Regions from separate parts of the Rhizobium sp. 01N48 genome, predicted to be linked through region 1. Evidence: predicted binding sites of a transcription regulator. Region 1 holds the regulator's gene; each other region holds the start of a gene.
The links. Region 1 encodes LexA, which represses DNA repair genes until DNA is damaged. Its sites were predicted from a motif close to TGTTCNNNNTGTGTTCNG; they were not measured.
Positions count from the first base shown of each region.

Region 1 (4,278 bases):
GGTCGCGGCTTTCCATCTGGCACGGGCCGGCGATCAGCGACAGCTTGCCGGTGTTGGAAAACACCACACGGCCGGTGCCTTCGCCGARGGCCACTTCGGAATTGGTTTCAGTCATCGTTTCTCCTCGAAGGCGAAGAGCGCGCCCTGGCCGGGCGCTGCCTTCACCAGAATTCGATTGTTCTTGCGTGTATAGGTGATCCCGTTAGCAGCCAAATGCGCCTCTGTCACGGCGAGATCGGCAACGGAAAAGACAATCGCCGCGCCGCGCAGACCGCGATCGGCCTTGGGCTCGGAGGGATCGTAGTAAGCGTTCAAGCCATCCGGCGACAGGATATTGATACGGGCGTTGCCGGCATCGAGGCTGACACCGAAGGCCTCCTCGCGGGTCGCCTGCGCATCCGAGGCCAGCTGCAACAGCGGTGCGAACGCTTTGGGATCGGAGGAAGAGAGCACGATCGACAGGATGCCCAAGACGCCATTCTTATGCGTTTCCAACGCCTTGCGGTCGCTGGGCAGTGGGTTGACGCGCTGGCAGGCGAAGAGGAAGAAATCGGGCGCTCGCAGATCTGCCGCGAAAGCCAGGCGGAACGCCGCGGTCGCCTCGGAACCGTCCGGCATCTTCATCTGCCGGGCGAACTCCAGCATCTCGCCGCCACTCATGCCATCGGCGAGGTAGCGGGCGTGATCGCCGTCGGCATCCGGCGTGCCGAAGACGATCGCCGACAGGCCGTCGTCGCCGCAGCGGAAGCGAAAGGCGCGGTCGCGGGCGGTGAAGACGTTGCCGTCGCCGATGGCCTCCTCGTAGGTCTCCAGACTGGCGATGCCGAGCGGTTCGAGATAGGTTTTGTCGGCGAAGAAGACGCAGGCGTTTTCGGTGCCAAACGGGTGCCGCGCATCGGCGGCGAAGGTGAAGCCGAGTTTGCCCAGGCGGTCGCGCGCCATCTCGATATTGACGACCGGCAGCACCACGTGGTCCAGGGGATGGGGGTCACTCATCGGCAAATCCTCCCGAAATCGGCAGAGATGTGCGCTGGCTTTCGCCACAATGCAAGAGGCGAGCGCGGTTAAATCGAATGAAGTGTAAAATCGCGACGATTCCGAGCCAAGTTTTACGAAAATTTAGGCACTTGCGGAACACATATGGAACATATAGTGTCCGTTCTGGCTTTGTTTCACGACTCTGGGGTTCATTTCGATGCTGACACGCAAGCAACAAGAACTGCTTCTGTTCATTCATGAGCGGATGAAAGAGTCGGGCGTTCCGCCTTCCTTCGACGAAATGAAGGATGCACTCGATCTCGCATCAAAATCCGGCATTCACCGCCTGATCACCGCTCTGGAAGAGCGCGGCTTCATTCGCCGGCTGCCGAACCGGGCGCGCGCGCTCGAGGTCATCAAGCTGCCGGAAGCCTATAATCCGAGCCTGCAGCCACGACGTGGCTTCTCGCCGAGCGTCATCGAAGGCAGCCTCGGAAAGCCGCAGCCGGTGGCCGCAGCCCCTGCCCCGAAGGCCGCGCCGAGCGCCGACAACGGCAACTCGGCTTCCGTTCCCGTCATGGGCCGCATCGCCGCCGGTGTGCCGATCTCGGCGATCCAGAACAACACCCACGACATCACCGTCCCCGCCGACATGCTCGGCTCCGGCGAGCATTACGCGCTCGAGGTCAAGGGCGACTCGATGATCGAAGCCGGCATTTTCGACGGCGACACCGTCATCATCCGCAACGGCAACACGGCCAACCCCGGCGATATCGTCGTGGCGCTTGTCGATGACGAAGAGGCAACGCTGAAGCGCTTCCGCCGCAAGGGCGCGTCGATCGCGCTTGAGGCCGCCAACCCGGCTTACGAAACGCGCATTTTCGGGCCTGACCGCGTCAAGGTTCAGGGCAAGCTCGTCGGGCTCATTCGCCGATATCACTGAGTGGTGACGTCACCAGTTGGTGACAGGTCGTCGCTGAAGTTGTCGTTGCGCCAGTCATAGGCGCGATGGCGCATCCAGGGGCGAGCGAGGCGTGCATAAGCGGTCTTGACGACGGGAGTGCCCTGATCGTCGATACGGATTTCGACGGCGCCCGATCGCCTGAGAGTTTCGCCGGTCAATAACATGGCGCCGGAGCGGCACGTCGCCTGGCGGAGGCGCACCGGCGTGATGACGATATCGGCCACGTCGCAGGCGGGACCGAGATAGGCGGCGTTTTCGAGCGTCGCGATGATGTAGCCGCTGTCGAGCGCTGTTATGCACCACGCGGTCTTCAGGCACCGGAAGGCACTGTCGTTCGTCGAAGCCGCTGCAGCGCGCATCATAGCGCGGGCTTCGCGTTGTTGTTTCAATGTCAGTCTTGGCCTTGGCTCGCCCCTTCTCGGAATGGGCAAGGCCTCGCCGTCGAGGATGTCGGGCGGCTTGTGGTCTTCGATGGCGAGCGCGCGTTGCCATTGGCCGAAGATGAAGTCGGGCGGCCGTTCGCGGTTGCTGGCGAGGCTGTCGCCTGTGACTGCTGCCACGAGGCTTCCGTCCTCGGAGACGACGAGTTCGGGCGCAGGTGCTGCCGGGAGCAGGATGACGACGAGGGTTGCGATCGTGGCAACCGCAGCGCCGATCCATCGCAGGCGTGTGCGCATCAGCCCCCATATGAGAAAGCCGAGCACGGCGATCGCGAAATACCATTCGGGTATCCGCCCGATGTCGACACTGCCGCCCCAACCGGACACCATCTTGGCGATGTCGATCACCAGATCCAGCCCGAAGCCGGCGACCTTCCACAGCGGCGCATCCAGGCCAAAGGGCGTCGCCAACATCGCAAGCATTCCGAAGGGCATGACGATGAAGGAGATGACCGGCATGGCGAGCAGGTTGGCCGGTAGTCCGTAGCCGCTCAGCCGGTGAAAATGTTCGATCGAGAACAGCGCTGTCGAGAAGCCGCCGATCATCGAGGTCAGCGCGATGCCGCCGAAGAAGCGGAACGTGGCCATGACCGGCTTTATGGTGGGATGCGTAAGAAAAACGCTCTCGCGGTGGCGCCTCCTGGTCCAAACGGCAAAGCCCGCGACCAGCGCGAGCGTCGCCGCGTAGGACATCTGGAAGCTGGGGCCCAGCACCTCCGAAGGGGACATCAGGATGATCAGCAGCGCCGAGAGCGCGATGTTGCGCAGGCTAATCGAGGGGCGATCGAACAGCACCGCGACCAGCATGATCGCCATCATGATGAAGGCGCGCTCGGCGGAGACGGCAAAGCCCGAGATCATGTAATAGGCCGTCAGCGCCAGAAGCGCGCTGCCGGCGGCGAGCTTCTTGGTCGGATAGGCCTGCGCAAACCCGGGGAAGAGGCCGAAGAACAGGCGCAGCCCGACAAAACAGATGCCGGCCGACAGAGCCATGTTGAGGCCCGAGATCGCCACGATATGCGCGAGGCCGGATTGGCGCAGCGCCTCCGTCGTCTCGTTGGAGATGGCACGTCTCTCGTCGGTGACCAGCGAAGCTGCGAAGGCGCCGGTATCGCCAGGCAGGATGCTGCGGATGCGGTCGCCAATGCTGCTGCGCAGGCCTTAGAGCCATTCCATGGCGCGATCGACGGCAGAGAGATCGGCGATATCCGTCCGCGATGGGACGGGCTGCGGGATGCCGTAGAAGAAGCCGTTGGCGCCGATGCCGTCGAAATAGGCAGAGAAGGCGAAATCGTTGAGTTCGGGCAGTGCCGGTCCTGCCGGCGGCGTCAGGCGCACACGGCCGGTCAACCATCCGCCGACCGCGACGGGCTCTCCTGCACGCGCGACGAGCGAGACCTGCTGCGGCGGACGCTTGAGCGTGGGCTCGTCTGTGCGCGTTACCCTGACGATATAGCGCCAGCGCCCATTATCATCGCCCTCGCGCCGTTCCACGCGGCCGGTCACTGTCGTCGTCACCGCTGTATCGAGAACGACGGTATCAGCCCGCCAGGTCTCGAGCTGCGCCGCGAACATGCCGAGGACGACAAGCAGGCCTGAGATCGCCACACGGCGTGTCGCGACGCGCGCGGAGCCCGCCAAGACGAAGACGAAACCGAAGAGGATAGCCCAGGCAAGGAGCCGCAAGGGCGGGATATCCACGGCGAGCCGGAACCAGGCGATGGCGCCCGCCCCGAGGAAGACGGGCGACGCCAGGAAAAGGCGGCCGTGGTCGAATTCGGTGCTGAACGCTTGTGCTGCGACGGCTGCCTGACGGTGGATTTGGCGACTTGTGCGACTCAGAAAACCCGAGGTCGACTGCGTCAATGGCGCGCGCGTCATTATGGCACGGGCATT
Region 1 is NZ_JBFTQT010000007.1:143,063-147,340, reverse strand. Features, by position in the region: gene kdsA (3-deoxy-8-phosphooctulonate synthase) at 1-115, opposite strand, end outside; gene AC1DOG_RS15365 (VOC family protein) at 112-996, opposite strand; gene lexA (transcriptional repressor LexA) at 1,196-1,921, shown strand; partial or broken gene AC1DOG_RS15355 (ComEC/Rec2 family competence protein) at 1,915-4,278, opposite strand, start outside.

Region 2 (4,278 bases), on a different contig from region 1:
CCGCGTGAGGGGGCGGGATTTCCTGGCGGGATCTTCGCGGTGAGGCCATCGATGGCGGGAACCGAAATCACGGCCCTTTCCGGCAGGTGGCTTTCGCGTAGTTGGAATGTCTGCAGGCAATCTGATCCCAATCGCGCGGAGACGCGATCGACGAAGGCTGCCAGCGAGGCATCCTTCTGCTGATGTCCCTCGAAGTCGCTCTGGGCTGTATCGAAGGCTTCGTGGCGCAGGACATTGAGGCGCAGGATCTCGAACCCGTAGCCGGCATCGAGATCGTCATGGACGGCCTGCAGGCGTTCGGTGAAGAGGACGGCGATGCGCCTTGGTTCCCGCAGCGGCCTTGTCGTGCCGGCCGCGATGCGGAAGACCTTGCCATCGACGCGAAACAGGACGAGTTCGAAAACGCGGCCGCCGACGCCCCGCGCCTCCAGCGACGGTTTGAGCGCATGGGCGATCTGGTCGGTGACGGCCAGAATCTCCTCTTCCGCAGCGACCGGTTCCATCAAGCGGCGCTCGGCCGAGAGGCTGGCGACGGGCAGGCGCGGCGATATCGGCTCCTCGTCCGTTCCAAGCACCTGATCAAGCCGCAACAGCACGCTTGCGCCGAAACGGCGGGTCAGCGGCGCGCGCGGGGTTTCCATCAGGTCGCCGATGTATTTCAGGCCCATCTTGGTGAGTGCTGCGACCGTGTCGTCCGAGAGGCGAAGTGCGGCGACCGGCAGAGGGGCGACGACACGCTCCGTCTCATCCGCGTCGATCACGCCTCCCTGGCCGAAGCGGCTGACCGCCCAGGAGAGGCCCGGGGAGGCAGTGATCGCGCCCCGGACGTCGATACCCATTTGAAAGAGCCTGGACAGGATATCCTTGAGGAGCGCCTTTTCACCGCCGAAGAGGTGGGCGCAGCCGGTGATATCGAGAAACAGGCCATCCCTGCCGTCGAGCGCCACAAGCGGCGTATAGCGATCGCACCAGTCGGCGATGCCTTCGAGAAAGCGCAGGTCGGCGGCCGGATCCTCCTCGATTACCTCGATCGTCGGGTGGATGGCGCGGGCTTCGGCGACACCCATGCTCTTTTTCAGGTTGATCGTCTCGGCTGCCTCGTCCAGCGCCGTTAGCCGCATGGTGTTGGCGTGGCGGCCGGAGCAGACGATCGGCGGCGTCTCAGGACGATTGCGCAAACGCCAGGCGAGACCCCACTTCCTCCTGGATATGCGATCGGTTGGCAGATGCGGAAAATGCAGCGCCAGAATGCGCTGAGCGTTCGCCTGGAAAGCGAGTGTCGGCTGATGGGCGGACAGGGAAAAACCGGCGGTCATGGGGGTTCCACTCCAGAAGAATGGAGAAGGGGGCCGGGTTTCGGCTCTTCTCCAGGGTGATGCGAAAGATCGGATTGCCGATGCTGCCGCCCAGCATCGAACCATCAGGCAGGGGCCGCGCCGCAGATGGCGCGGGTTCGGCAAGAAAGCGGAAGATGGCGCTGCTGGCTTCTTCCTCCGCTGCCTGCCGCAACAGGAAAAGCGGGCGGCGCGACGCCTTTGCCCGCAGGTTGAGACGGCGGCTCTCCGTCAGGCCGAAGGGCCTGGGATTGCCGCGAACTTCGAGAATGGTGGCCGGAAAGACGCCGCTTTCGACGGCGGTTTCCGCCAACCACAGCGCGTCCTCCAGCTTTTTCGGTGCGGCGTGCAGGAACAGCCGTGGCTTCAGGCCGAAATCGCCGAGGCCAACGGCATAGGGCCGTCCCGCCTCCATCGTCGCCACTGTGTCTGCGATCCAGAGGATCGGCAGGTGCGCGTTCGCCCCCTCCTCTTGCCGCTGAAGCATGGCCGCGATCGCCAGAACGAAGCCGCTGCTTGCGCCGGCATTGCGCAGCAACGTCGTGCGGATTTCGGTCATGCCGTCAAGCGGAAGGCCGCCGTCGAGCGCTTCATCCAGAGCGGGGATTCCGAGCTGCAGGCGCAGGGCGTCTTCGCTCCCGGGCTTGTCGAGAACGGTGTCGGCCAAAGCCTGGTTTTCCGCCGCCGCCAATGCGGGCACCGGTTTTCCTTCAAGCTTTGCAATGGTTTCGCGGAGCGCAAAAAGCCGCTCGCGCCCCACGGCCGACTGTGCCACGACGTCACTCCATCTATCGGATGTTCCTATTATGTTCTTATGGGTTCCAGAGCTGGCCCGAAGAGTCAACAGTCGTTTGATGTGAATTTATTCCTGCCTTTGATTCCGCTCTCGAAAATCAGCTGCAAAGGCTCTATATGGGCGGCAAAGGAAAGGAGCTTTTATGGCTCGCATAGACCAGAGCGACAATTGGCAGGATCGCCACGCTCCGACAATCAGCACGTTCGAGTCCCTGGCGATGGAGGCTTACAGCCACCTGCCGGAAGAATTCCGTGCGTTGACCACCAATCTGACGATCGAGATCGAAGATTTTCCCGACGACGATGTGTTCGAGGACATGGCCCTGGAAACGCCGTTCGATCTGCTCGGCCTGTTCGAAGGGCGCGGGATTTCCGAGCGCTTCACCCTGGAAACGGGCGAGCTGCCTAACCGCATTCGCCTCTACCGGCGGCCTATCCTCGATTACTGGGCCGAGAACGACGAGACGCTGGGCGATATCATCACCCATGTGCTGATCCACGAGATCGGCCACCATTTCGGTCTCAGCGACGACGACATGGAGCGGATCGAGGCGAGCGCCGAAGAGGCGGCCGAGCGCTAGGCGCTGGGCTCTTTACGCAGGTCTTGGCCGGAATTCTTACTGCTCGGAAAGCTTCATGTCGGGGTGATAGTCCTTGCCTTCGACATGCTTGACGATAGCCTGGGCGCACATCACCTGGCCGGTCTGCGAGTTGAAAGTCATGGCCGGCGAGCCGTTTAGCGACCAGCCCTTGTTGAGGGCGTCGGTTACGCGGTGGCAGAAGGCGGCGTCGTCCTGGCCGGTCAGAAGGCGGTAGAGCTTCATCACATCGTCTTTCAGTTTGCCGTCTGGCCTTTTGCCTTCTGGCGATCTGCAATCAGGCGGGCTTTATGAACCAGAGTTTCCGCCTGGACAAGATGCAGCCGCTCGATCATGCGGCCGTCGACATTGATGACGTTGAGGCCATCCGTGGCGGGGTCGGCGAAGGCTTTCATGATCGCCTCAGCTTCGGTGATGGCGGATGTGTCCGGCCCGAAATGCCGGTTGGCGGGTTCGATCTGCGTGGGATGGATCAGCATCTTGCCATCGAAGCCCATGGCGCGTGCCTCGGCGCATTCGGTATCGAAACCATCGATATCCTTGAAATCGTTGAAGACGCTGTCGATGGCGCAGAGGCCGTAAGCGCGTACGGCGAGGATCACCTGCATCAGCCAGGGCACGAGATACTGCCGGCCGGGTTGCGGCAGCACGCCTGTTTCCTTTCTGAGGTCGTTGAGGCCGACGACGAAGCAGTCGAGCCTTGAGCCCGCCGTTCGCCCGGCCTCGGCGATCGCCGCAGCATTGAGGATGCCGCGCGGGGTCTCGATCATCGCCCAGATCCGCAGTTCGTCGGGTGCATCGGCATCCGCGAGCAGATCGCTGACTAACATGACGTCCTGCGGTTCGTTGACCTTCGGCAGCAGAACGGCATCCGGCTCCAGCGCGCTTATGAGTTCCATGTCGGCGCGGCCCCAGTTGGTGTCGAGGCCATTGATGCGGATGATGCGTTCCTTGCCCTCGAGCGGTTTGCCCTGAAAGAAAGCGGCCAGGTTATCGCGCGCTTCGTCCTTCTTCTCCGGCGCTACGGAATCCTCGAGGTCGAAGATCACCGCATCGCAATCGAGCTGATGGGTCTTTTCAAGCGCGCGAGGATTGATCGCGGGAACGCTCAGCACCGAGCGGCGCAGGTTCATCGAACGGGTGAGGGGAGACTGGCTCATCACGAATGTGTGTCAAGCTTTGTGACCGATGGCAAGACAACAAAAAGCCATGCTTATCTTGCAGAAGACAAGACGAAGGACCACATTCCTTTCCTAGAAAGGTTTCAAACCCATGCAGAATATTCGTTCCGTCTTCCTTTTGCTTGCAGGCATCACCGCATTCGCAGCATTGGCGCTCCTCACCTTTTCGGTGACGCTCGCCGTCGGCGCCATTCTGACGGTGCTGATGGTCGGCCGCGCTCTCTCGTTGAAGATGAAGGCGGCTCCGGTCTGCGCAAGGGCGAAGTCCAAGACGCGCGATGGTCAAACCATGCGCATCTGGAACGACGGTCGCGGCACGATCATCGATCTCTGATCGCCTCTCTCCGATCGCTTCTGGCGTCCCGAATT
Region 2 is NZ_JBFTQT010000005.1:149,611-153,888, reverse strand. Features, by position in the region: gene AC1DOG_RS12525 (Y-family DNA polymerase) at 1-1,121, opposite strand, end outside; gene AC1DOG_RS12520 (ImuA family protein) at 1,162-2,109, opposite strand; gene AC1DOG_RS12515 (metallopeptidase family protein) at 2,273-2,710, shown strand; gene AC1DOG_RS12510 (DUF1737 domain-containing protein) at 2,747-2,953, opposite strand; gene AC1DOG_RS12505 (HpcH/HpaI aldolase/citrate lyase family protein) at 2,965-3,888, opposite strand; gene AC1DOG_RS12500 (hypothetical protein) at 4,001-4,243, shown strand.
Region 2: AC1DOG_RS12520 (ImuA family protein) is a predicted target of LexA. The motif match lies at 2,131-2,148, and genes of this name have one in related genera.

Region 3 (4,278 bases), on a different contig from region 1:
TGAGTTCCTTCAGGTTGTCGAGGCGGGCGGGAGCGTCGGCGGTCTTGTCGGCCTTCCACATGTCGGTGTAGCCCGACTCTTCGAGGATTTGCTCGGCGAGCTCTGTATGTGATGTGTTTTCAAGCCTTTCCTGCCATCTGCGGAAAGATTGAATCACGTCGAACAGCGCCTTGCGCGCCTTCGGCTTCAGCTCGTCCGTCTCGATCATGTCTGCGGCTGCCGCCAGCATCGGGATGTCGCGGGCGCGGGCATAATCGTGCAGCGCGCGCACGGTGGTGTCGCCGAGGCCGCGCTTGGGGGTGTTGATGATGCGCTCGAAGGCGAGATCGTCGGCCGGCTGGGCGACGAGGCGGAAATAGGCCATGGCATCGCGGATTTCGAGGCGCTCGTAAAAGCGCGGGCCGCCGATGACGCGGTAGTTGAGGCCGAGCGTGACGAAGCGATCTTCGAACTCGCGCATCTGGAAGGAGGCACGCACGAGGATGGCAATGTCGTTCAGCTTGTGCTGGTTGCGCTGCAGCTGCTCGATCTCGTCGCCGATGGCGCGGGCCTCCTCTTCCGAATCCCAGGAGGCGTGGACCTGCACCTTGATATCATCAGGGTCGCGGCGGTCGGTGAACAGCGTCTTGCCGAGGCGGCCTTCATTATGGGTGATCAGGTGCGCGGCAGCACCCAGAATATGGGCGGTCGAGCGGTAGTTGCGCTCGAGCTTGATCACCTTGGCGCCGGGGAAGTCCTTCTCGAAGCGCAGGATGTTGTCCACCTCGGCGCCGCGCCAGCCGTAGATCGACTGGTCGTCGTCGCCGACGCAGCAGACGTTCTGCGGCTCGCCCTTGGGGCGCTGGGCGAGCAGGCGCAGCCACATGTACTGCGCGGTGTTGGTGTCCTGATACTCGTCGACGAGGATATAGCGGAAGCGCTGGTGGTATTCCTTGAGCAGATCGGGCGTCTTCCGGAAGATCGCGATCGGATGCATCAGGAGGTCGCCGAAATCGCAGGCGTTCAGCGTCGAGAGGCGCTGCTGGTAGGCGAAGTAGAGTTCGCGACCCTTGCCGTTTGCGAAGGCGCGCGCGTCGCCCTCGGGGATGTCGGCGGGGCCCAGGCCCTTGTTCTTCCAGGTGTCGATCATGCCGGCGAACTGCTTGGCCGGCCAGCGCTTGTCGTCGAGGCCCTCGGCCTGGATCAGCTGCTTGACGAGGCGCACGACGTCGTCGGTATCGAGAATGGTGAAATCGGAACGCAGGTTGACGAGCTCGGCGTGGCGACGCAGCAGCTTGACGCCGATCGAGTGGAAGGTGCCGAGCCACGGCATGCCCTCGACCGCGCCGCCGACCAGATGCGCGATACGCTCCTTCATCTCGCGGGCGGCCTTGTTGGTGAAGGTCACCGCCAGGATCTGCGAGGGGAAGGCGCGGTTGGTGTTCAGGATATGGGCAATGCGGGTGGTCAGCACGCGCGTCTTGCCGGTGCCGGCGCCGGCGAGCACGAGCACCGGGCCTTCCAGCGTTTCGACGGCTTCGGTCTGCTCGGGATTGAGGCCGTCGAGATAATCCGGCCGCTCCCGAGCGCCGCCACGGGCGGCCATGGCGCGGGCGGCAAGACCTCCTGATGTCGCGGCGCCGCGGGCTGGGGCTGCGGGGGCTTGCGGCTTGCGCGGCGCTTCGCCCGGCTCCTCGTCGAAGAAGGGCATATCGTCGAAACTGTTGCTCATGGCGCGTAATGTAGTGATTCGGATCGGAAAGACCAGAAAAGATGTTCTGCTTTCATTCCCGGTCCACGGGATGTTGGGTGTTGCGGTGGGGAGCGGGTGGCGTTGTGCGGCGCCTCGTGTCCATTCACGTCGAGCAAGACGAGGGCTTGGCAGGTCCTCGGGACAAGCCCGAGGACGACGGTGGAGGGTCGATCACCCCTTGATGAAGTCAAGCACATCCGCGTTGAACCGTTCCGGCTCGACCTGGGCGAGGCCGTGGGCGCTGCCTTCGTAGACCTTGAGCACGGCGCCCTTTACGATCTTCGAGGACTTCAGGGCGGCAGCTACGATCGGGACGATCTGGTCGTCGTCGCCGTGGATGAAGAGGGTCGGCTTGTCGATCTTGCGGAGGTCGTCGGTGTAATCGACCTCGGAGAATTCGTGGATGCAGTCGTATTCGCCCTTGATGCCGCCGGCCATGCCCATCAGCCAGAAGGTTTCGCGCAGGCCCTCGTTGACCTTGGCGCCGTCGCGGTTGAAGCCGTAGAAGGGCATGGAGAGGTCGCGGAAGAATTGCGAGCGGTCGAGCGCGGTGCCCTTGCGGATGCCGTCGAAGACGTTGAGCGGCAAGCCCTCGGGGTTGGCGTCAGTTTTCAGCATCAGCGGCGGAACGGCGCCGACCAGCACCACCTTGGCGACTCGCTTGGTGCCGTGGCGGCCGAGATAGTGGGCGACTTCGCCGCCGCCGGTGGAATGGCCGATCATGATCAGGTTCTTCAGGTCGAGCTTCTCGATCAGTTCGGCCAGATCGTCGGCATACTGGTCCATGTTGTTGCCGTCCCAGGTCTGGGAGGACTTGCCGTGGCTGCGGCGGTCGTGGGCGATGACGCGGTAGCCGTTCTGGCCGAAATAGAGCATCTGCGCTTCCCAGGCGTCGCCCGAAAGCGGCCAGCCATGCGAAAAGAGGATCGGCTGGCCGGTGCCCCAATCCTTGTAGAAAATCTTCGTTCCGTCCTTGGTGGTGATCTTCGGCATGCTCGTCATCCTCTTTGCGTTCGCTGTTGAATGAATGGAGCGGCGGGCGCGCTTGCGGCCCATGGCACGACGGCAGAGAACATCGGAATGATCAGAAACGAAAGCACTATTTGCCGGTCCGGCGGACATTCGCTCCTGCGGGTGCGCGCTTTTGCGAGGACGGCAACGTCAGGGCGAGATGACCGACATCAGCCGGTCACCAACAGTTGACATTACAATGCTGTAATGGGCGGCCAATTTGCTTGCCGCTGACCAGCAATCGGACAATAATTCCAGCGTTGCGCGGCGATTTGCCACGTATGCGCCTCTTTCGATCGACCCTGGACAACCTCGAGTCCCTCTGGAGACGTGAATGTCATTTTGGAAGCAGTTTACGATCTGTCTCATCGTTATCGCCGCTGGCGTTACCGGATGGGCTGTCTTTGTGCCTGGTGCGCGCGATACGCTGCGCAATGCCGGCGTTCCCGAAGCACTGGTCGGTAAAGCGATCGATCCCGATAATGTAGGCCGTGCGGCGCCGCCTGCCGCTGGCAGCGAGCAGGCGAGCAATCGTCGCTCAGGCGGCGGCAATGGTGGCGGTGGCGGTCGAAACGGCGCTGTGCTTGTCGTCACGCAGGCCGTCGTGCCAGGTGTTGTCAACGACCGGCTGGGTGCGATCGGCACGGGCGATGCGATCCGCTCGGTGGTGGTGACACCGCAGGCAAGCGGTCTCATCCGCGAAATCCTCGTGAAGTCGGGCGACCGGGTCAAGCAGGGGCAGATCATCGCCAAGCTCGACAGCGAGGAGCAGGTGATCGTCAAGGGGCAGGCGGAAGTCGCGCTGAAATCGGCGGTCGAAAAGTCCAGCCTCTACAACAATATCAAGTCCAGCGTGTCGCGCATGGATGTGTTCGATCAGGAGATCGCCGAGCAGAACGCGCGGCTGCAATTGCAGGCGGCGCAGCTGAGCCTCGACCGCCGCAATATCCTGGCGCCGATCGACGGTATCGTCGGCATCATGCCTGTCAATATCGGCGACAACGTCTCGACGACGACGCCGATAGTGACGCTCGACGATCGCACGGAAATCCTTGTCGACTACTGGGTGCCGGAGCGTTTCGCCAATACGGTCAAGGTCGGCCAGGCGGTCGAGGCGACGTCGGTGGCGCGGCCTGGGCAGGTGTTTTCGGGTGCGGTCGAGGCGATCGACAACCGCGTCGATCCGGCGAGCCGTACGCTCCGGATGCGGGCGCGCATCAACAATGCGGCCGACGAGCTGCGCGCCGGCATGTCGTTCAGCGTCGGCATGCGGTTCGATGGCGATCAGTATCCGGCGGTCGATCCGCAATCGGTGCAGTGGGATTCGCAAGGCTCCTTCGTCTGGCGCGTGGCCGAGCAGAAGTCGCACAAGGTGCGCGTCAGCATCGTTCAGCGCAATCCTGACTATGTGCTGGTCAAGGGCAACCTCGATAATGGCGACCTGATCGTCACGCAGGGCCTGCAGCGGGTGCGCGAGGGCGGGCCGGTGCGCTCCGAAGGGGGCGAACTGGCCGCCAAGGAGCCCGTCACCTGAT
Region 3 is NZ_JBFTQT010000001.1:430,321-434,598, forward strand. Features, by position in the region: gene AC1DOG_RS02075 (ATP-dependent helicase) at 1-1,711, opposite strand, end outside; gene AC1DOG_RS02080 (alpha/beta fold hydrolase) at 1,904-2,725, opposite strand; gene AC1DOG_RS02085 (efflux RND transporter periplasmic adaptor subunit) at 3,078-4,277, shown strand; gene AC1DOG_RS02090 (efflux RND transporter permease subunit) at 4,277-4,278, shown strand, end outside.
Region 3: AC1DOG_RS02075 (ATP-dependent helicase) is a predicted target of LexA. The motif match lies at 1,754-1,771, and genes of this name have one in related genera.